3 regions of the Actinomadura sp. NPDC049753 genome follow, and region 2 is predicted to be linked to each of the others. Evidence: riboswitches for the same ligand, from Rfam matches in the RefSeq annotation. Region 2 holds a riboswitch; each other region holds the start of a gene.
What was found. A riboswitch is a leader RNA that binds a small molecule or an ion and turns the genes downstream of it on or off. The one in region 2 is predicted to bind thiamine pyrophosphate.
Positions count from the first base shown of each region.

Region 1 (6,309 bases), on a different contig from region 2:
GTCCACGACCGAGTCGTAGACCCCCGAGTCGGCCAGCTCCGAGCTGAGGCGCCTGCGGGCGACCGCGACGCTGGACGGTGCGTGTGGCAGCAGTACGACGCTCGACGCCCTCACCTCCCCGATGCTCCGCTCACTCGGACGAGTCCCGTCAACACCCTTCCGGTACGTCCGAAATGCCCTGATGGCCATGACGGGAAACCAGAACGAACCAGTTCACCACCTGCACAACGAGTCATCAGCCGTCCGGTCACGGTGATCACCCCCGGGATCGGAATCTCGTCACCAACGGCGACCAACCAAGGATCTATCCAGCCAACGGCGGATTTACTCCTCACGCACGCGTTTCGTCCATCACACGCCGCCGTCACCGCACTTCTCCGCACCGTTCCCAGCCTGCCACCCCGCGAGACCGCCGAAAGCGCTGGTCACGCCCGTCTCACCGGACCGCCCGGGGCGGACTGTCCGCACGGTAAGTAACCGTCCGCTCAGCGCGCGGAACGCAACACCAGGCGCATGCAGGTCCCCTCGCCCGCCCGCGCGCCACCTGCGGGTCCGCGCCCGTTCGTGACGGAGAGTAGCCGACCGGCCGGTTCCCCCTGGGTGCTTTCGGGGGCAATGGACTGATTATTGGGGGTTTGAGTGGTTTCGTTGTGAGATGTCTCACGCTCGGCCGGATGAGCGGAGATCGTGCCGCCCTGCGCCTCCGTCAGCCGTCTGACGATGTACAGGCCGAGCCCGATGCCGCCGAACCGGCGGCGGTCCCCCGCGTCGCCCTGGACGAACCGCTCGAAGATCCGCTCATGGTCGCCGGCCGGGATGCCGATGCCCTCGTCGGAGACCGTGACGACGATCCCGGCCCCCTCGCGGCGGGCCCGCACCCGCACGGTCCCGCCGTCCGGGGAGTACTTGAACGCGTTCTCCAGCAGCTGCCCGAGGACGATGTCGGTGGCCATCGCGTCCCCGCTGCACGGCGGCAGGTCGGGGGCGATCTCCAGCTCCACCCGGTGCAGCGGCGACAGCGAGCGGAACCCGGCGACCACGCCCTCCAGGACGCGGCCGAGATCGAACGGCTCGATCGTCACGGCCAGCTCGTCGGCCCCGGCGCGCGACCCGAGCAGCAGGTGCTCGACGAGCCGCCCGAGCGACTGGGCCCGCTCGGCGATGGTGGCGACCGCGGCGCGGCGGTCGGCGTCGGTCAGCTCGTCCCACCGGTTGACCAGCGTGGACGCGAACCCCTGCACGACCGTGATCGGGGTGCGCAGCTCGTGGCTGGTCGTGGCGAGGAACAGGTCCTTGGCCTCCTCCAGCGCCTTGGCCTCCGAGACGTCGCGGAAGTCGACGACCAGCTCGCCGGTCTCCTCGATCTCGGCGGCCAGCACGTTCAGCCACGTGCCCGACTCCAGGCGGAACGTGAGCATCTCGCCGAGCGCGGGCATGTCGAAGGGCAGCGGGCGCCCGATCGCGTCCTCCGGCGGGATGCCGGTCAGGGTGTGCGCGGAGTTGTTCCAGTGCCGGACGACGAGGTCGTGGTCCAGCACCGCGATGCCGTCGGCGCTGGAGTCGATGACGGCGCGCTCGTGGGCCCGCTGCCGGACGACCTCCGCGTAGGCGACGGCGTTGCCGACCGCGACCCCGGCGTGCCCGGCGAGCAGCTCCAGCAGTTCGAGCTCGGTGTGCCCGATCTTGCGTCCGGAGAACAGCGCGTACAGCGCGCCGTACGGCCGGTTCTGCAGGTACGAGAGGCCGAGCGCGATCGTGTGCAGGCCGGGCAGCTCCGACCAGATCAGGTCGCCGAGGCGCCGCTCGCCCGTCGCGAGCTTGACGGTCTTGCCCGACCGCAGCAGCTCCCCGACCAGGCTCGGCCTCAGCTCGGCGCACCGGCCGCGCATCCGCTCCGGCAGCCCCGACATGCTGACGAGCCGCAGCCGCTCGCCCTCGATCTTGACGAATCCGCCGGCGTCGGCGCCGGTCAGCTCGATGAGCGCGGCGGTGATCCGGTCGAGCACGACGGCCAGGTCGAGCTCGGCGCCGAGGTCGGCGACGATGTCGTTCAGCCGCCGGACCAGCCGGGCCCGCTCGGTCATGCGGTTCTGGACGATCTCGTCGTCCTCGACCGGGTGGTACACCCCGACCCAGCCGAGCAGCGTGCCGCTCGGATCCTTCAGCAGGCTCGTGTCGATGCGCACGTCGATGAGCCGGCCCTCGCGGTGGAAGCGGCGGGTGGCGATCGAGATCTGCCCGCCGTCGCTCTCGCCCTCGCCGCCGCGCCGGGTGAGGAGCCGCTCCTGGACGGCGTTGTGCTCGGCCTTCAGCTCGTCGGGGACGATCGGCGGGACCCGGCCGAGCATCTCCTCGGCGCTCCAGCCGAACATGCGCTCGGCCGCCGGATTCCACACGGTGACCCGGTGCCGCTGGTCCACGGCTACGATCGCGTCGGCGGCGCTCTCGATGACGGCCCGCGCGATCGGATCGTGCACGTGCTGATACACGTCTGTCATCGTGCCACCGCACTCCGGCATGGCGCCGGGCAACTTGCGCCGAAACTTGCTTTCGACCCAAACCTTACCGTCTGGTAAGCCTACCGATGAGCAGGGCCGCGACCCCCGCCACCAGGAACGACAGCAGCGAGGCGCTCATCCACGTCTGCGGCGTGAAGTGGAGCGCGTCCCGCACGTCCGACCAGAACGCGGTCCAGCGGGCGACCGTGCCCGGGTTGACGAGCTGGTAGACGACGAACCCGATCGCCCATGCCGCGATCATGCCCCAGCGGGACGGCGCGGTCCGCGAGACGTCCCAGCCGCCCGCCCGGCGGCGGCCGAGGAAGAAGTCGGCGGCGAGGACGCCGAGCATCGGCACGAACACCGATCCGATCAGCGACAGGAAGCCCGCGTAGTCGCCGATGTCCAGGACCAGCGCGAGCACGGTGATGCCGGCGCCGAGTGCGACGCTCAGCACCCGGCGGTCGGCCCGGGGGAACAGGTTCTGGATCGACACCGCCGTGGAGTAGGTGTCGGCGAACGACTGGTCGGCCTCCCGCAGCACGAACACGGCGAAGAACAGCACGCCCAGCGAGACGCCCAGGAACGGGTCGAAGATCCTGCCCGAGTCGCCCGCGACCAGCGCCAGCGCGAGCAGCCCGAGGACGTAGGCGACGATCTGCGTGACGGAGTAGCCGACGGCCGCGGCGCCGAAGGCCCCGCGCTCGGTGCGCGCGTGCCGGGTGTAGTCGGCGGCGACCGGGACCCAGGAGATCGACACGGCCAGCGCGGCGTCCGCGCCGAGCCAGAACCCGCCCCACGAGCCCTGCGTCAGGTCGGGCAGCGGCTCCCGGACGAGCTGGACGTAGAAGTACACGAGCGCGATCGCCACCGCGACGGTCACATAACGGCGCAGCAACCGCACCGAGCCGAGCGGCCAGACGGTCAGCACGGTCGTGATCGCGCCCGCGGCGACCACGTAGCCCCAGCGCGGAACGCCGTCCCACAGCTCGCGGGCGGCGTCGGCGATGACGATCAGCTCGAACGTCCCCCACCCGACGAGCTGGGCGATGTTGAGGACGGTCGGCGCGTACGACAGCTTCGCGCCGAACAGGCCGCGCAGCAGCACCATCGCGGGCTGGCCGGTCCGCGCGCCGGGCACGGCGGCCAGGCCGAGCATCAGCCCGCCGAGGGCCGTCCCGACGGCCATCGCGACGATGCCCGCCATGATCGAGATCGTCGGCCGGCCGTCGGCGTCCGGCGCGAGGACGGTGTAGGCGCCGGAGAAGGCCAGGAGGCTGACGCCGAGGTTCCCCCAGAAGGCGCTCTGGTCCCAGAATCCGAGGACCTTGGGGGCCGGTTCGTCGAGGGTGAAGGGGACCTCGTCGGGGGCGCGCTCGTCCTGAGGGCGCTTTTCGACGTCGGACGTCACGGGACACACACTCCCTACGCCGGCATTACCCGGACAGGTTCATGCGGTCGGCGACGCCCTGGAGGCCGCCCTCTCAGCCCGGCTGTGGCCCGAGCTCCCGCGGTTATCGGTCAGGCCCGATCGTACAACCGCCCGTCACGCCTCAGAAGAGGGCATCCGGGTCAGATCACGCGAAATCCTTCAGATCACCGCGGAATCATTCATATCAAGCGACGTACGGCGGACCGTCCCCCGCGCCCTCCATCGGCCGGCCCGCCTCGGCCCACCCGTGCATGCCGTCGCCGACGTTCCTCGCCAGCCACCCCGCCTGGTTCAGCGCGGACGTGACCTGCGCGGACCGCGCCCCGGACCGGCAGATCACGTAGACCTCCCGGTCACGGGGGATCTCGCCGGCGCGGTCGCCGAGATGGCGCATGGGGATGTGGACCGCCGCGGGCGCGTGGCCCGCGTCCCACTCGTCCTGCTCCCGGACGTCCAGCAGGTAGCCGTCCTGCGGAACATCCGCGGCGACCACGGCCGGCACGTCTTCCCCGAAATTCATCACACCCCCCATGGAACCGCGCGAAGCCCCCCTGCGTCGAATCACGCATGCGGTATCGGACGCTCCTTTTCGCAGCGCCCGGGCTGGCCTTGCTCCTGTCCACGGCCGCCTGCGGCGACGAACAGGCAAACGGAAACTCCGCCGGAGCGCCTTCGGGCACGACGTCCGTGCAGCCGTCCGGCTCACCGGCGGACACGCTCACCGTGCGGGTGAAGGCCTCCAAGGAGGCGCCCGCCAAGACCTGGAGGCTGACCTGCGCCCCGCCGGGCGGCGACCATCCCGAGGCGGCCGGCGCCTGCGCGGCGCTCACCAAGGTCAAGGATCCCTTCGCACCCGTCCCCAAGGACCAGATGTGCACCGAGATCTACGGCGGTCCGGAGATCGCCACGGTCAAGGGCACCTGGCAGGGCAAGCCGATCGACACCACGTTCACCCGCGATGACGGCTGCCAGCTGCACCGCTGGAGCCAGATCGGCCCGGTCTTCGGGAACGTCCCGAAGGTCCGCTGACCCCGTCCCGAACCCTTCGATCCGTCCGGACGAGCCATCCCCGTTCCGGCTCCGTCCCCGACTCCGGTCGCCAGGCCCCGGCACCCGCCGGGGCCTGGCCCGTCTCACGGCGCCCGCGGCCCGCTACTTGAGGAGGCGGGACATGCGGCGGTCGGCGAGCGGCTTGCCGCCCGTCTGGCAGGTGGGGCAGTACTGGAGCGCCGAGTCGGCGAACGACACCTCGCGGACCGTGTCCCCGCACACCGGGCATTTCTCGCCCGCGCGCCCGTGCACCCGCAGGCCCGTCTTCTTCTCGCCCTTGAGGTCCTGGGCCTCGAGGCCGCGCGAGCGCTCCACCGCGTCCCGCAGCGTGGTGACGATCGCCTCGTGCAGGACGGCGACGTCCTCCTCGGTCAGCGAAGACGCGATCTTGAACGGGGACATCCTGGCGACGTGCAGCACCTCGTCGGAGTAGGCGTTGCCGATACCGGCGATCACCTTCTGGTCGCGCAGCAGCCCCTTGATCTGGCTGCGCTTGCCGTTGACGATCCCGGCGAGGGCCGCGGCGGTGAACGACTCGTCCAGCGGGTCGGGTCCGAGGGACGCCACGCCGGGCACGTCGTCGGGGTCGCGGACGACGTAGACGGCGAGGCCCTTCTTGGTGCCGGCCTCGGTGAGGTCGAAGCCCGAGCCGTCGTCCAGGTGCACGCGCAGGGCGAGCGGGTTCTTGCCTCCGGGCCGGACGGGCCTGGCCGGGATCTCGTCGCGCCAGCGCAGCCAGCCGGCGCGGGCGAGATGGACGACGAGGTGCAGCCCGTCGACGTCGAGGTCGAGGAACTTGCCGTGCCGGGCCGCGCCGGTGACGGTCAGCCCGCCGAGCGCGGTCACCGGCGGGTCGTAGGTCTTCAGCGCGGAGATGGCGAGAACATCGACGCGGGCGACGGCATGGCCGACCGCGCGCTCCCGCAGGAACCCCGCCAGCGCCTCCACCTCAGGTAGCTCAGGCATGGCTTCAGTATCCGCGACGAGCCGCGCCGCCGGAACGTCCGTCCACAGCCCTGTGGACGCCTGTGGAAAACCCTGGGGGTGATGTGACCCGGATCTCGGAATCACCCATACCCCCCAGGGGTTGTCAGAGGTGTCCGGTTATGGCAGCATGAGGCCCACGAGATACCCCCCAGGGGTAAAAGACCGAGGGAGAAGACGATGAGCACCGCCACCTACACCGTCAGCGGAATGACCTGCGGCCACTGCGTGAGCTCGGTGACCGAGGAGGTCGAGCAGATCGCCGGTGTGACCGGCGTGGACGTCGACCTCCAGACCGGCAAGGTCACCGTCACGAGCGAGACCCCCCTCGACGACGCCCGGGTC
Region 1 covers NZ_JBFARL010000007.1:72,103-78,411, forward strand. The annotation lists gene AB0K37_RS03815 (ATP-binding protein) at 1-114, opposite strand, end outside; gene AB0K37_RS03820 (PAS domain-containing protein) at 486-2,498, opposite strand; gene AB0K37_RS03825 (cytosine permease) at 2,563-3,909, opposite strand; TPP riboswitch at 3,904-4,020, opposite strand; gene AB0K37_RS03830 (rhodanese-like domain-containing protein) at 4,115-4,450, opposite strand; gene AB0K37_RS03835 (SSI family serine proteinase inhibitor) at 4,654-4,959, shown strand; gene AB0K37_RS03840 (DNA-formamidopyrimidine glycosylase family protein) at 5,083-5,946, opposite strand; gene AB0K37_RS03845 (heavy-metal-associated domain-containing protein) at 6,145-6,309, shown strand, end outside.
Region 1: it holds a riboswitch for thiamine pyrophosphate, as region 2 does, so the genes downstream of both, AB0K37_RS03825 (cytosine permease) here and thiO (glycine oxidase ThiO) in region 2, are expected to answer to the same signal.

Region 2 (6,309 bases):
AGGGACTTGCCTCCGACGTCGGGCACCTCGCGGGGCGTGATGCCCCGGGACGGGGTGAGGGTGACCGTCTGGCCCTTGGCGACGCGGGCGCCGGCGGGCGGGTCGGACTTGGCGACGCCGCCCTTGTGGACGCGGTCGCTGTAGACCGCCTTGGCGGTGCGCACGTCCATGCCGTCGGACTCCAGCTGGTCGCGGGCCTCGGCGACCTTCATCCCGATGATCGAGGAAGGGACGTGCTCGTACTGGCCGGACGTCTGGTACCACACGGCCCAGCCGAGGACGACCGCCGCGACCAGGCCGATGGCGATCATGACGTAGCGGCCGGTCAGCGCGCCGAGGGCGCGGTCGGTCCTCGTGGGGCGGACGCCGTGCTGGGGGGCCAGGGTCTCGGCGTCCATGACGGCGGTGCGGCCGTGGTCGGGCGGCGTCTCCAGGACGCTCGTCGCGTTGCGGGACGCCTCCTCGACGCGGCGGTCGAAGTCGCGGGGGAGGCCGCCGAACACCTCGGCGACCTCGGCCAGGTACTGGTTCGCGTCCTGCGGGCGGCGCGCCGGGTCGTGGCTCGTGGCGTCGGTGACGAGGGCGTCCACCCGCGGGGGGATGCCGGGGACGACGCTGGAGGGCGGCGGCACCGTCTCGTTCACGTGCTTGTAGGCGACGGCGAGGGGCGTGTCGCCCTGGTGGGGGAGCCGGCCGGTGATCAGCTCGAACAGCATGATCCCGGCGGCGTAGACGTCGGAGCGGAAGTCGGCGTTGCCGGACAGCACCTGCTCGGGCGCCAGGTAGCCGACCGTCCCGATGATCATGCCGGTCTTGGTCATCTTGCTGGCGGTCTCGGCCCGCGCGAGGCCGAAGTCGGCGACCTTGACCTGGCCGTCCTCGGTGATCAGCACGTTCTCGGGCTTGACGTCGCGGTGCACGAGCCCGGCCCGGTGCGCGGCGCCTAGCGCCGCCAGCACCGGCTGCATGATCTCCAGAGCGGCGCGGGGGCCGAGCCGGCCGAGCGAGTTCAGCGCGTCGCGCAGGGTGCGGCCGGCGACGTACTCCATCACCAGGAAGGCGTGCTCGCCGTCGGTGCGCTGGTCGTAGACGGCGACGACGTTCGGGTGGGACAGCGCCGCGGCGGCCTTGGCCTCGCCGATGAAGCGGGCGACGAAGTCCTCGTCCGAGGCGAGTCCGGCGTGCATCACCTTGATCGCGATGACGCGGTCGAGCCTGAGGTCGCGCGCGAGGTAGACCGTGGCCATGCCGCCGCGCGCGATGCGGGACTCAATGCGGTACCGCCCGTCGAGCACCCGCCCGACGAGTGGGTCAGCAACCGTCGCGTCCATCGGTGCGAGTTTACGGGCGATTCCGCGTGGTTCTCATCCGTCGCGAGTATGAGCATCGATGAGCCCGGAGGGTGACTCCTCCGGGGCGCCCGGTTCGGGAGTGACGGGCGGGACGCGGCGGCGCAGCGACCGCGTGCTGCGGGAGACGGCCACGCCGGCGAGGCACAGCAGCCCGCCGGCGAGGGTGACCGGGCCGGGGACCTCGTCGAGGAACAGCCACGACATCCCCACCACGAGGGCGGGCGCGGCGTAGGTGGTGGCGCCCATCTTCCCGGCGGTCGTGCGGGCGAGGGCGTATCCCCAGGTCGTGAAGGCGACCGCGGTCGGGAAAACGCCCAGGTAGACCATGTTGAGGGTGGCGCCCGCGGGGGCGTGCGCGGCCTGCGAGACGAGCTGCCCGGAGAACGGCAGGCAGGCGACCGTGCCGATCGCGCAGGCGAACGTGGTGAACTGCAGCGCCGACGCGTGCCGGAGCGCGGGCTTCTGGGCGACGACGCCCGCCGCGTAGGTGACGGCGGCGGCCAGGCAGAGCAGCACCCCGCCGACGGACGCGCGGCCGTCGCCGGACATCGACAGCCCGACGACGGCGGCGCCGGTGAACGACACGGCCATGCCGAGCAGCAGCCGGGGCGACAGCCCCTCCTTCAGCAGCCAGCCGCCGAGGAGCGCGATGAGGATCGGCCCGATGTTGACGACGAGGGCGGCGGTGCCCGCGTCCACCAGCTGCTCGCCCCAGTTCAGGACGACCATGTAGGCGCCGAACCACAGAAGGCCGGCGGTGGCGATGCCGGGCCAGGCGGCCTTGGGAGGCAGGCCCTCGCGCCGGACGAGCCAGATCGCCCCCAGCACGACCGTCCCGGACAGGAGGCGGCCGAGGGCGAGGGCGCCGGGGCTGTACTCGTCGCCCGCGCTTCGGATGGCGACGAAGGCCGAGGCCCAGAAGACCACCGTGACCGTCGCCGCCGCCACCGCGAGCTTGTTCGCGCGCGCACCGCTGTTTTGCTGCATGTCACGCACCTTATGGAGGGGACGCTTCCATCGACACCGAAGCGATGTGTGCGGTTGCGCCCCGGTGTGTCCAGTGTGGTGGCGCGAGACTGTTCAGGTCCAGCGAATATTTCTACATGTATGGCTTTAGTGTCGCTACGAAGTCGCGAGCCCGTCGAACGGGGAGGACGCCTGGGCGTAGCGGCGCTTGGGGATGCGCCCCGCGAGCCGCGCGAGCCGCCCGCCCTCGACCGCGTGCCGCATCGCGGCGGCCATCCGCGCCGGCGACTGCGCGCGGGTGACGGCCGTCGCGAGGAGCACGGCGTCGCAGCCGAGCTCCATGGCGAGGGCCGCGTCCGACGCCGTGCCGAGCCCCGCGTCGAGGATCACCGGGACGGTCGCGCGCTCCACGATCAGCTCGATGTTGTGCGGGTTGCGGATGCCGAGCCCCGACCCGATCGGCGAGCCGAGCGGCATCACGGCCGCGCAGCCGATCTGCTCCAGCCGGTGCGCCAGGACCGGGTCGTCGCTGGTGTAGGGCAGGACGACGAAGCCGTCGTCGACGAGCTGCTCGGCGGCCTCGACCAGTTCGATCGGGTCGGGCAGCAGCGTGCGCTCGTCGGCGATCACCTCCAGCTTGACCCAGTTCGTCCCGAGCGCCTCCCGGGCGAGCTTGGCGGTCAGGACGGCCTCGCCCGCGGTGAAGCAGCCGGCGGTGTTCGGCAGCACCCGGATGCCGCACTCGGTCAGCACGTCCAGCACCGAGCCGCGCGCGGACGGGTCCACCCTGCGCATCGCGACCGTGGTGAGCTCCGTCCCGGACGCGGTCAGCGCCTCGCGCAGCACCGCCATGCTCGGGGCCCCGCCCGTTCCCATGATCAGCCGCGAGCCCAGCTCCTCGCCCGCGATGACCAGTCCGTCGGTGTCGTTCATCCTCATCCTCCCTGGACCGCGGTCAGCACCTCGATGCGGTCGGCGTCCCGCAGGGGCGTGGCCGCCCACTCCGCGCGCCGGACGACCTCGTCGTTCAGCGCCGCGGCCACGCCCGTCGCGGCCGCGGTGACGGACGCGACGACCTCGGCCACGCTCGCGCCGTCGGGCAGCTCGCGCGGCTCACCGTTGACGATCACCTTCATGCGCTCACCTCGGGGGAGAAGCGGTCGGGGGCGAACGGCCCGGCGACCTCGGGGACGGGCCCGTCCAGCAGCATCGCGGACAGGATGTCGGCGCTCACGGGCGTGAGCAGGATGCCGTTGCGGAAGTGCCCGGTGCCCACCAGCAGACCGGGCAGCGCGGTCGGGCCCATCACGGGCGCGTTGTCGGGGGAGCCGGGCCGCAGCCCGGCGGTTACCTCGGCGAACTCCAGCTCGGTGATGCCGGGGAGCAGCTCGCGGGCGTCGCGCAGCAGCTCCCACAGCCCGCCGGCGGTGACCCGCGTGTCGAAGCCCAGCTCCTCCTGGGTGGCGCCGACCACGATCTCTCCGTCGGCACGTGGCACCAGGTAGACCGACGATCCCCGGACGAGGCCGCGGGTCGACCGCCGCAGGAACGGCGCGCGGGTGCGCAGCCGGATCACCTGGCCCTTGACCGGGCGGACGGGTGGAACGGTCCCGGGAGGCAGGCCGCCGAGGTCGCCCGACCACGGCCCGGCGGCCAGCAGCACCCGGTCCGCGGGGATCACCGTGCCGTCGTCCAGGCCCACGCCGGCGGCGGCGTCGTTCTCGACGACGACCCGCTCCGCCCGCCGCCGGACAAGCCGGACCCCCAGCCGGTCGCACGCCGCCAGCAGCGCAGGGGCGAGCCTGCGGGGGTCGACCGAGCCGTCCTCGGGGGCGAGCAGGCCGCCGCGCACGCCGGGCGCGAGCATCGGCTCCAGCCGCCGGCACTCGCGGCCGGTGAGCGCCTCGGCGGGGATGCCCAGGCTCTCCTGGAACCGGCGCAGGTCGTCCAGGTGCCGCAGGTCGTCGGAGTCGAACGCGACCTCGATGATCCCGTCGGTGCGGTACCCGGTGTCGAGGCCGGTCAGCTCCTCCAGTTCGGCGACGAACGCGCCGTACCGGTCGCGGGAGGCGAGGCCGAGCCGCAGCAGCGGCTCCTCGCCGTAGGTCAGCTCGCTGACCGGGGTGAGCATGCCCGCCGCCACGGCGGAGGCCCCGGAGGCGGGCGCGGGGTCGACCAGGGTGACGGCGGCGCCGCCGGCGGCGGTCCGCCAGGCGGTGGCCAGGCCGATCACCCCGGCGCCGATGATGACGATCTGCATGCGCGCTCCCTTCGCCGGCATGATCCGGATCAGGTCGTGGCGGTCGGCGGCCCGTTCAGCCGCCCTCTCAGCCCGGTCGCACCGGACTCCCGCGCTCTGTGCTGTTCTGCTGTGCCGTTCCGCTGCCCCCACCTTACGACCTCGGCGAACCGGGCGACTGCCTGGACACCTGTCCATCCGCGGATCGCCGCCCGTTAGGGTGACCTTCATGGAGAGGGTCATCGTCGTGGGTGGCGGGCTGGCCGGCGTGCGCGCCGTCGAGGCCCTGCGGAGCAAGGGGTACGAGGGCGCGCTGACCCTCGTGTCGGCGGAGCGGCACCGGCCCTACGACCGGCCGCCGCTGTCGAAGGCCGTCCTCGCGGGCGAGTCCGACGACACGACCGTCGACGCCGACTGGGACGCGCTGCGCTGCGAGCTGCTGCTCGGCGAGCGCGCCACCGGCCTGCGGCTGGACGGGCCCGGACGCGGCGGCACGGTGGCGTCCACGGCGGGCGACCTGCCCTTCGACGGGCTCGTGATCGCGACCGGCGCCGCCCCGATCACGCTGCCCGGGGAGGGGCGGCAGCACGTGCTGCGCACCATCGACGAGGCCCGCGACCTGCGCGCCCGGCTCACCGCGGGCGCCCGCATCGTGATCGTCGGCGCGGGCTGGATCGGCGCCGAGGTCGCCACCGCCGCGGCCCGCCGGGGCTGCGCGGTCACCGTCGTGGAGGCGGCCGACACCCCGCTGGCGGGCGCGATCGGGCCCGAGGTCGGCGCGCTCACCGCCCCCTGGTACGCGGAGGCCGGCGTCGAGCTGCGGACCGGGGTCAAGGTCGCGGAGGTGCGCGACGGCGGCCTCGTCCTCGCCGGGGGAGGCCGCGTCGACGCCGACGAGGTGGTCGTCGGCGTCGGGGTCCGGCCCGTCCTGTCGTGGCTGGAGGGCTCCGGGCTGCTGCTGGAGCGCGGTGTCGTCACCGACGGCTCGTTCCGGACCTACATGGGAGAGGAGGCCCCGGGCGCGCTGCGCCCGGACGTCGTGGCGGTCGGCGACTGCGCCGCCTGGTGGTCGCACCGCTACGGGCGCAGGCTCCTCGTCGAGCACTGGGACACCGCGCTGAACGCCCCGGAGGTCGCCGCCGCGGCCCTCCTCGGGCAGGACGCCGTGTACGACGCCGCCCCGTACTTCTGGTCGGAGCAGTTCGGGCGCATGGTCCAGTACGCGGGCGACCACTCCGCGTCCGAACGGCTCGTGCGCAGGGGCGACCCGTCCGATTCCAGATGGGCGGTGGCGTGGCTGACCGGAGACCGCCTCGACGCGATCCTCACCGTCGGCCGGCCCCGCGACCTGGTGCAGGCGAGGCGCGTGATCGCCGCGGGGACGCCGGTGGATCCGGAGGCGATCGCCGACCCGGACGTCCCCGTGCGGCAGGCTGTTCGCGCAGAGCGATCAGAGGGGACGTAACGGCTGCGCAGCGGGTTTGAGTCTTCCGAAGGCGTGGTAGCAAGGGGGCGTGACGCAGATGCACGCAACCGTTGACAGCGCACTGGACCCCCGCACCGACGCCCTGGCCGGCGAGTGGCTCACCCTCCGGGAGACCGCCGACAGGCTGGGGATCAAGCCCAACCGGATCAAGCAGCTCATCCACGAGCACCGCATTCTCGCGGTGCGCCGGGGCGGGGAGCCGATGGTGCCCGCGGCCTTCATCAAGGACGGCCAGGTCATCAAGGGACTGCCCGGCACGCTGACCC
Region 2 covers NZ_JBFARL010000215.1:244-6,552, reverse strand. The annotation lists gene pknB (Stk1 family PASTA domain-containing Ser/Thr kinase) at 1-1,331, opposite strand, end outside; gene AB0K37_RS34950 (DMT family transporter) at 1,365-2,339, opposite strand; gene AB0K37_RS34945 (thiazole synthase) at 2,475-3,251, opposite strand; gene thiS (sulfur carrier protein ThiS) at 3,254-3,454, opposite strand; gene thiO (glycine oxidase ThiO) at 3,451-4,578, opposite strand; TPP riboswitch at 4,568-4,681, opposite strand; gene AB0K37_RS34930 (FAD-dependent oxidoreductase) at 4,787-6,022, shown strand; gene AB0K37_RS34925 (helix-turn-helix domain-containing protein) at 6,081-6,309, shown strand, end outside.

Region 3 (6,309 bases), on a different contig from region 2:
CCTCGATGACGCACTCGTCCCCGATGACGGCGCCCTCCTCCACGCGGGCGCCCGCCATGATGTCGGTGTTCTTCCCGACCACGCAGCCCCGCAGGTTCGTGGACGGCGCGACGAACACGTTGTCGTGGACGATCGCGCGGTGCAGGAAGGCGCCCTCCTTGACGACGACGTTGCTGCCGAGCACGGTGAACTCGCGCAGCTCGACGCCCGCCTCGACCTTCGCGTAGTCGCCGATGTAGAGCGGCCCCTTGAGGACGGCCTCGGCGTCCACCTCCGCGCCTTCGGCGACCCACACGCCCGGCGACATCTCGAAGCCGTCGAGCTCGATGCCGACCTGCCCGGAGAGCATGTCCGCCTGCGCCTTCAGGTAGCTCTCGTGGGTGCCGACGTCCTCCCAGTAGCAGTCGGCCACGTACCCGAACAGGCGGGCGCCCTCGGCGAGCAGCTTCGGGAAGACGTCCCCGGACCAGTCGACCGGCTCGCCCTCCGCGACGTGCTCCAGGACCTCCGGCTCCATCACGTAGATGCCGGTGTTGACGGTGTCGGAGAACACCTGGCCCCAGGTGGGCTTCTCCAGGAACCGCTGCACGCGTCCCGCGTCGTCCACGATGATGATCCCGAACTCCAGGGGGTTCGGGACGCGCTTGAGGCCGATGGTGACGAGCGCGTCGTTCTGCTCGTGGAACCGCACCATGTCGGTCAGGTCGATGTCGGTGAGCGCGTCCCCGGAGATCACCAGGAAGCGGTCGTCGCGCAGCGCCTCCTCCGCGTTCTTGACGCTGCCGGCGGTGCCGAGCGGGACCTCCTCGGTCGCGTAGCTCAGCGACATGCCGAGCTCCTCGCCGTCGCCGAAGTAGTTGCGGATCAGCGCGGCCAGGAACTGGACGGTGACGACGGTCTCGCCGAACCCGTGCCTCTTCAGCAGCCGCAGCACGTGCTCCATGATCGGCCGGTTGACGAGCGGCAGCAGGGGCTTCGGCTGGTTGGCGGTCATCGGACGCAGCCGCGTCCCCTCGCCTCCCGCCATCACGACGGCCTTCATCGGGAGGTCTCAGCTCCCTTCTGGCCGCCGGCCGGCGGTTCCGCGCCCGGCCCCTCGGCGGCCCCCGGACCGGCCGCCCCGGACGCGCCGCCCGGCCCGGAGGCCGGGGGCGGGGCGCCGCGGCCGGCCAGCACCAGCTGCCGCGTCTGCACCCAGTAGAGGACGGCCGCCCACCAGTACAGGGCCGTCCCCCAGACGGCGAAGGCCCATCCGACGACCCGCGCCGCGGTGCCCGCGGCGCCGCCGTGGTCGCCGAGCAGCAGCAGCGGGAAGGAGTACAGCAGGCACATCGTCGCCGCCTTGCCGATGAAGTGCACGGGCAGCGTGCCGCCGTACCCGAGCCGCCGCACGATCGGCGCGATCGGCAGGATCGACACCTCGCGGGCGACGAGCGCGAGCACCAGCCACAGCGGGATGATGTCGCGGATGGTGAGCCCGACGAGCGTGGCCAGGATGTAGAGGCGGTCGGCGGCCGGGTCGAGGACCATGCCGAGCTTGCTCGTCTGGTTGAACGCCCGCGCCAGCTTCCCGTCCAGCCAGTCCGACAGGCCCGCGAACACCAGCAGGCCGAGCGCCCACCAGTCCGCCTCGATCAGGACGAGCCACAGGAACAGCGGGACGCCCAGGAGCCGGGCGAGGCTCAGGATGTTGGGCACCGTGAAGATCCGGTCCTGTGGGGCCTCCTGCAAAGTGCTCACCGACGTGTCGCCTCCCCTGGTCCCCTTGATCCTGACCCTATCCGTAAGGGGTGGAAAGCCCCTCGGCGGTGTCGGCGTCGGAAGTCGGGAGGGTTCCGGCGAACGGGTGCCGCCGGAGCATCCCGGGGGCGCGCGTCACGCCCGGTGGGGCTCGACGGCGTTCTCCAGCGGGAGGACGGCGGTGACGACGAACCCTCCGGACTCCCCCGGCCCCGCGTCCAGCGTCCCGCCCACGCTGCGCGCCCGCTCGATCATTCCGAGGATCCCGAACCCCTCGGGCGGGCCGCCGGAGGGCCCCCGCCCGTTGTCGGCGACCCGGACGACGAGGCTCCCGCCGTCGCGCTCCAGGCTCACCGTCGCGCGCCTCGCGGCGGCGTGCTTGACAACGTTGGTCAGGGCCTCCTGGACGATCCGGTACGCCGCGACCCCCGTCTCGGGGGGCGGCGTCCCGACGTCCCCGTCCCGCAGGTCGACGTCGATCCCGCCGCCGCGCGCCGCGTCGACCAGGCCGGCGAGGGCGTGGAGGCCCGGCAGCGTCTCGGGGGCGCCGACGTCGGTGCCGCGCAGGACCTGGAGCGTGCCGCGCAGTTCGATCCGCGCGTCCCGGCACGTCGAGGCGATGGAGGCGAGCGCGTCGGCCAGCTCCTCCCGGTCGAGCGGCCGGTCCCCGCGCACCAGGTGGGCCGCGGCGCCCGCCCGCACGCCGATCAGGGTGATGCTGTGCGCGAGCAGGTCGTGCAGGTCGCGGGCGATCCGCAGGCGCTCCTCGGCGACCCGCCGGCGCGCCTCCTCCTCCCGGGTGCGCTCGGCCCGCTCGGCCCGCTCGGTGATCGTCGCGAGCCGCGCCCGGTGCACCCGCCACACCTGGACGGCGATGACGACCGACACCACGGCCTCGATGACGGCGATCTGCTCGCGCAGGGATCCGCCGCCCGCCCGCATCGCCGCGCCGACCACGCAGACGGCGAGCAGGAACCCGACGACGCCGAGGACGATGCGCACCCGGCGCCCGAGCACCGCGTAGGCGAACAGCGCGACCACCTCGGCGGGCACCAGCGCGTGGTGCTGGTACTGCGCCAGGTGGTAGGGCAGCACCAGGACCACCAGTGCCAGCAGGCCGGGGGTCGGCCACCGCCGGATCACCGCGAGGGGGACGTGCGCGGCCACCAGCAGCGCCGCGCCCGGCGCGTCCAGCCCCCGCACGCCGGGCCACAGCACCGCGGCGGCGGCCGCCGCTCCCGCCAGCGCCGACGCCGCCAGGGCGTCCTTCACCGTCACCTCGACCCGGGGCACCGTCAGCACGCGCCCATTCTCCCCCACTCACGCGATCTTCGCGCGGCGGCCCGCGCCCGCAGGAATGATCCTTTCGGCGGCCCCTGCGCGGCCGGAGGCCCGCCCTATAGTTCTGCAGACCCCGTCACGAAGGGCCGACAGTTGTCCGTCCCCCCGCCTGCTGTCCCCCCGCCTCCCGCCCCCGCGTCCGGGCTCCGGATGACCCTCGGCGCGCGGGCCTACCGATGGCCGCTCCGCGTCCTGGCCGCCGCGCCGGCGGCCGGCGCGGCCCTCGTGCTCGCGGCCCGCTCCGGCGCCGGGCCGCCCGACGCGGACAGTGCCCGCCGGATCCTGCTGATCTGCGGCGGCGGCTGCCTTCTCGCCGCCCTGGCCGCCCTCATCTGGGCCGTCCGGCTCCACTGGACCCGCCTCATCGTGACCATCGGCGAGCAGGGCGTGACCCTCCGCCGCGGCGGGCGGGAGGCGGCCGTCCCGGCCGGAGCCGTGGAGGCGGTCGGGATCAGGTGGCCCGTCGACGACCCGGTGTGGACGCTCTGGCTCGACCCGGAGCGGGCGCCCGGCGTCGAGGCCGTCGCCGAGGTCGACGGGAACGCGGTGACCCTGCTCAGGGGCGGGTCGCTCCCGTCCGGATGGCTCCCGGCCGTCCGGACCGCGACCGCGGACCGCCTGGGCGCCGCCTGGCGGGTCGTCGACGACGAGGGCCGGGAGGTTCCCCCGCCGGCGGCCGGCGCCCTGGCCGGGGCCCGCCACATCGTCGTGGACGGCGCGGGCCGGTACCGCGACCGGCGCGGAGGCGCGGTCCTCGCCGTGGCCTGCCGGGGGCGCGGCAGGCGGACCACCGTGCTGCGCGACCCCCACACCGCCGCGCTGCTGGTGGTCCGGGGCCCGTCCCGGCTGCCGGGCCGCGACCGCGTGCGCGTCCTCGACGCGGACGGCCGCCCTCTCGGATTCGTGCGCGGCCTGCGGGAGCCGTCCTTCCACACCGCTCGCGGGACGCTCCTCGGCACCACCCGCGCGACCGGGGACGGCCTGGTCGTCACCGGCGTCGACGGCCGCCGCTCGGCCACGCTGCGCATCGGCGGCGGCGCCGAGGCCGGAGTCGAGCTGGAGCGGTCGCCGTCCGCCCCGGACCCCCTCCGCAGCCTGGCCCTGGCCCTGCCCGTCGCGATCCCCGCGCGGGACCTCCGCGCGGGCGCGTTCTAGCCCATGGGCGGCGGTTGCGGCAACCGGGGCCGTCCGGGTTAACGTCGTGGCGACAGATCGCGGGGGCCCGGCGAACCGGGCTGAGATAGCGGCTGGGACGGCCGCTGACCGCATGAACCTGACCGGGTAATGCCGGCGTAGGGAGAGATCGAGTCGTCATGACCGAACCTGTGGTTCCAGCTGCCCGCAAGACCTACCTCCAGGGCTCGCGCCCGGAGATCCGGGTCCCGATGCGGGAGGTGCCGCTGACCAACGGCGACGTCGTCGTCCTGTACGACACGTCCGGGCCGTACACCGATCCCGAGCACCAGACCGACGTGCGCCGGGGGCTGCCGCCGCTGCGGGAGGCCTGGATCGCCGAGCGCGGCGACACCGCCCCCTACGAGGGGCGGGCCGCGCGCCCCGAGGACGACGGGCGCCGGTCGTCGCCGTCCGGCGTCCCCCTGGGCGCGGGCGGCCGACTTCCCCAGGCCGACGGCGAGGGCGCCCTGCCGCGGCGGCCGCGGCGCGCCACCGGCGGCGCGGTGACGCAGCGCGCCTACGCGCGGCGCGGGGAGATCACGCCGGAGATGGAGTTCGCCGCGCTGCGCGAGGGCGTGGCGCCGGAGGTCGTCCGGGACGCGCTGGCGGCCGGGCGCGCGGTGCTGCCCGCCAACGTCAACCATCCCGAGATCGAGCCGATGGTCATCGGGCGGGACTTCCTGGTCAAGGTCAACGCCAACATCGGCAACTCGGCCGTCGCGTCCTCGATCGAGGACGAGGTCGAGAAGATGACGTGGGCGACCCGCTGGGGCGCCGACACGATCATGGACCTGTCGACGGGCCGCGACATCCACACCACGCGCGAGTGGATCCTGCGCAACTCGCCCGTGCCGGTCGGGACCGTCCCGCTGTACCAGGCGGTGGAGAAGGTCGGCGGCGACCCGGCGGAGCTCACCTACGAGATCTTCCGCGACACCGTGATCGAGCAGGCGGAGCAGGGCGTGGACTACATGACCGTCCACGCCGGGGTGCTGCTGTCCTACGTGCCGCTGACGGCGCGGCGCAAGACGGGGATCGTGTCGCGGGGCGGATCGATCATGGCGGCCTGGTGCCTGGCGCACCACGAGGAGAACTTCCTCTACACCCGCTTCGAGGAGCTCTGCGAGATCTTCGCCGCCTACGACGTGACGTGGTCGCTGGGGGACGGGCTGCGTCCGGGCTCCATCGCGGACGCCAACGACGAGGCCCAGTTCGCCGAGCTGCGCACCCAGGGCGAGCTGACGCGGATCGCGGCGCGGTTCGGCAACCAGGTGATGAACGAGGGCCCCGGCCACGTCCCGATGCACAAGATCAAGGAGAACGTCGACCTCCAGCAGGAGTGGTGCGACGGCGCGCCGTTCTACACCCTCGGCCCGCTGACCACCGACATCGCGCCCGGCTACGACCACATCACCTCGGCGATCGGCGCCGCGATGATCGGCTGGCACGGCACCGCGATGCTCTGCTACGTCACGCCGAAGGAGCATCTCGGGCTGCCGGACCGCGAGGACGTCAAGGCCGGCGTGATCGCATACAAGATCGCCGCGCACGCCGCCGACCTCGCCAAGGGCCATCCGGGCGCGCAGGCGTGGGACGACGCGCTGTCGGAGGCGCGGTTCGACTTCCGCTGGGAGGACCAGTTCAACCTGTCCCTGGACCCCGGCACCGCGCGCGCCTTCCATGACGCGACGCTCCCGGCCGCGCCGGCCAAGACCGCGCACTTCTGCTCGATGTGCGGGCCGCACTTCTGCTCCATGAAGATCACGCGGGACGTGCGGCGGTTCGCGGCCGAGCGCGGCCTCGCCGACGCGGAGGCCCTCGCCGCCGGGATGCGGGAGAAGGCCGAGGAGTTCAGGGCGGGCGGCGGGCGCCTGAACCTCCCCGTCTCGCCCGCCGACGCCTGACCCGAGCCGGACGCGGGGACGCCGAGCGAGGCGTCGGGATCGCGGCCGGGCCCGTCGTGCACCCGTGCGCGGCGGGCCCGGCCGCGTTCGGGCCATCTCGGCGCAGGTCGGGGCACCGGCGCGGATAGGATTGAGGGACCGTTCCAAA
Region 3 covers NZ_JBFARL010000097.1:4,245-10,553, forward strand. The annotation lists gene AB0K37_RS23815 (mannose-1-phosphate guanyltransferase) at 1-1,042, opposite strand, end outside; gene AB0K37_RS23820 (CDP-alcohol phosphatidyltransferase family protein) at 1,039-1,740, opposite strand; gene AB0K37_RS23825 (sensor histidine kinase) at 1,876-3,042, opposite strand; gene AB0K37_RS23830 (hypothetical protein) at 3,232-4,236, shown strand; TPP riboswitch at 4,286-4,399, shown strand; gene thiC (phosphomethylpyrimidine synthase ThiC) at 4,395-6,161, shown strand.
Region 3: it holds a riboswitch for thiamine pyrophosphate, as region 2 does, so the genes downstream of both, thiC (phosphomethylpyrimidine synthase ThiC) here and thiO (glycine oxidase ThiO) in region 2, are expected to answer to the same signal.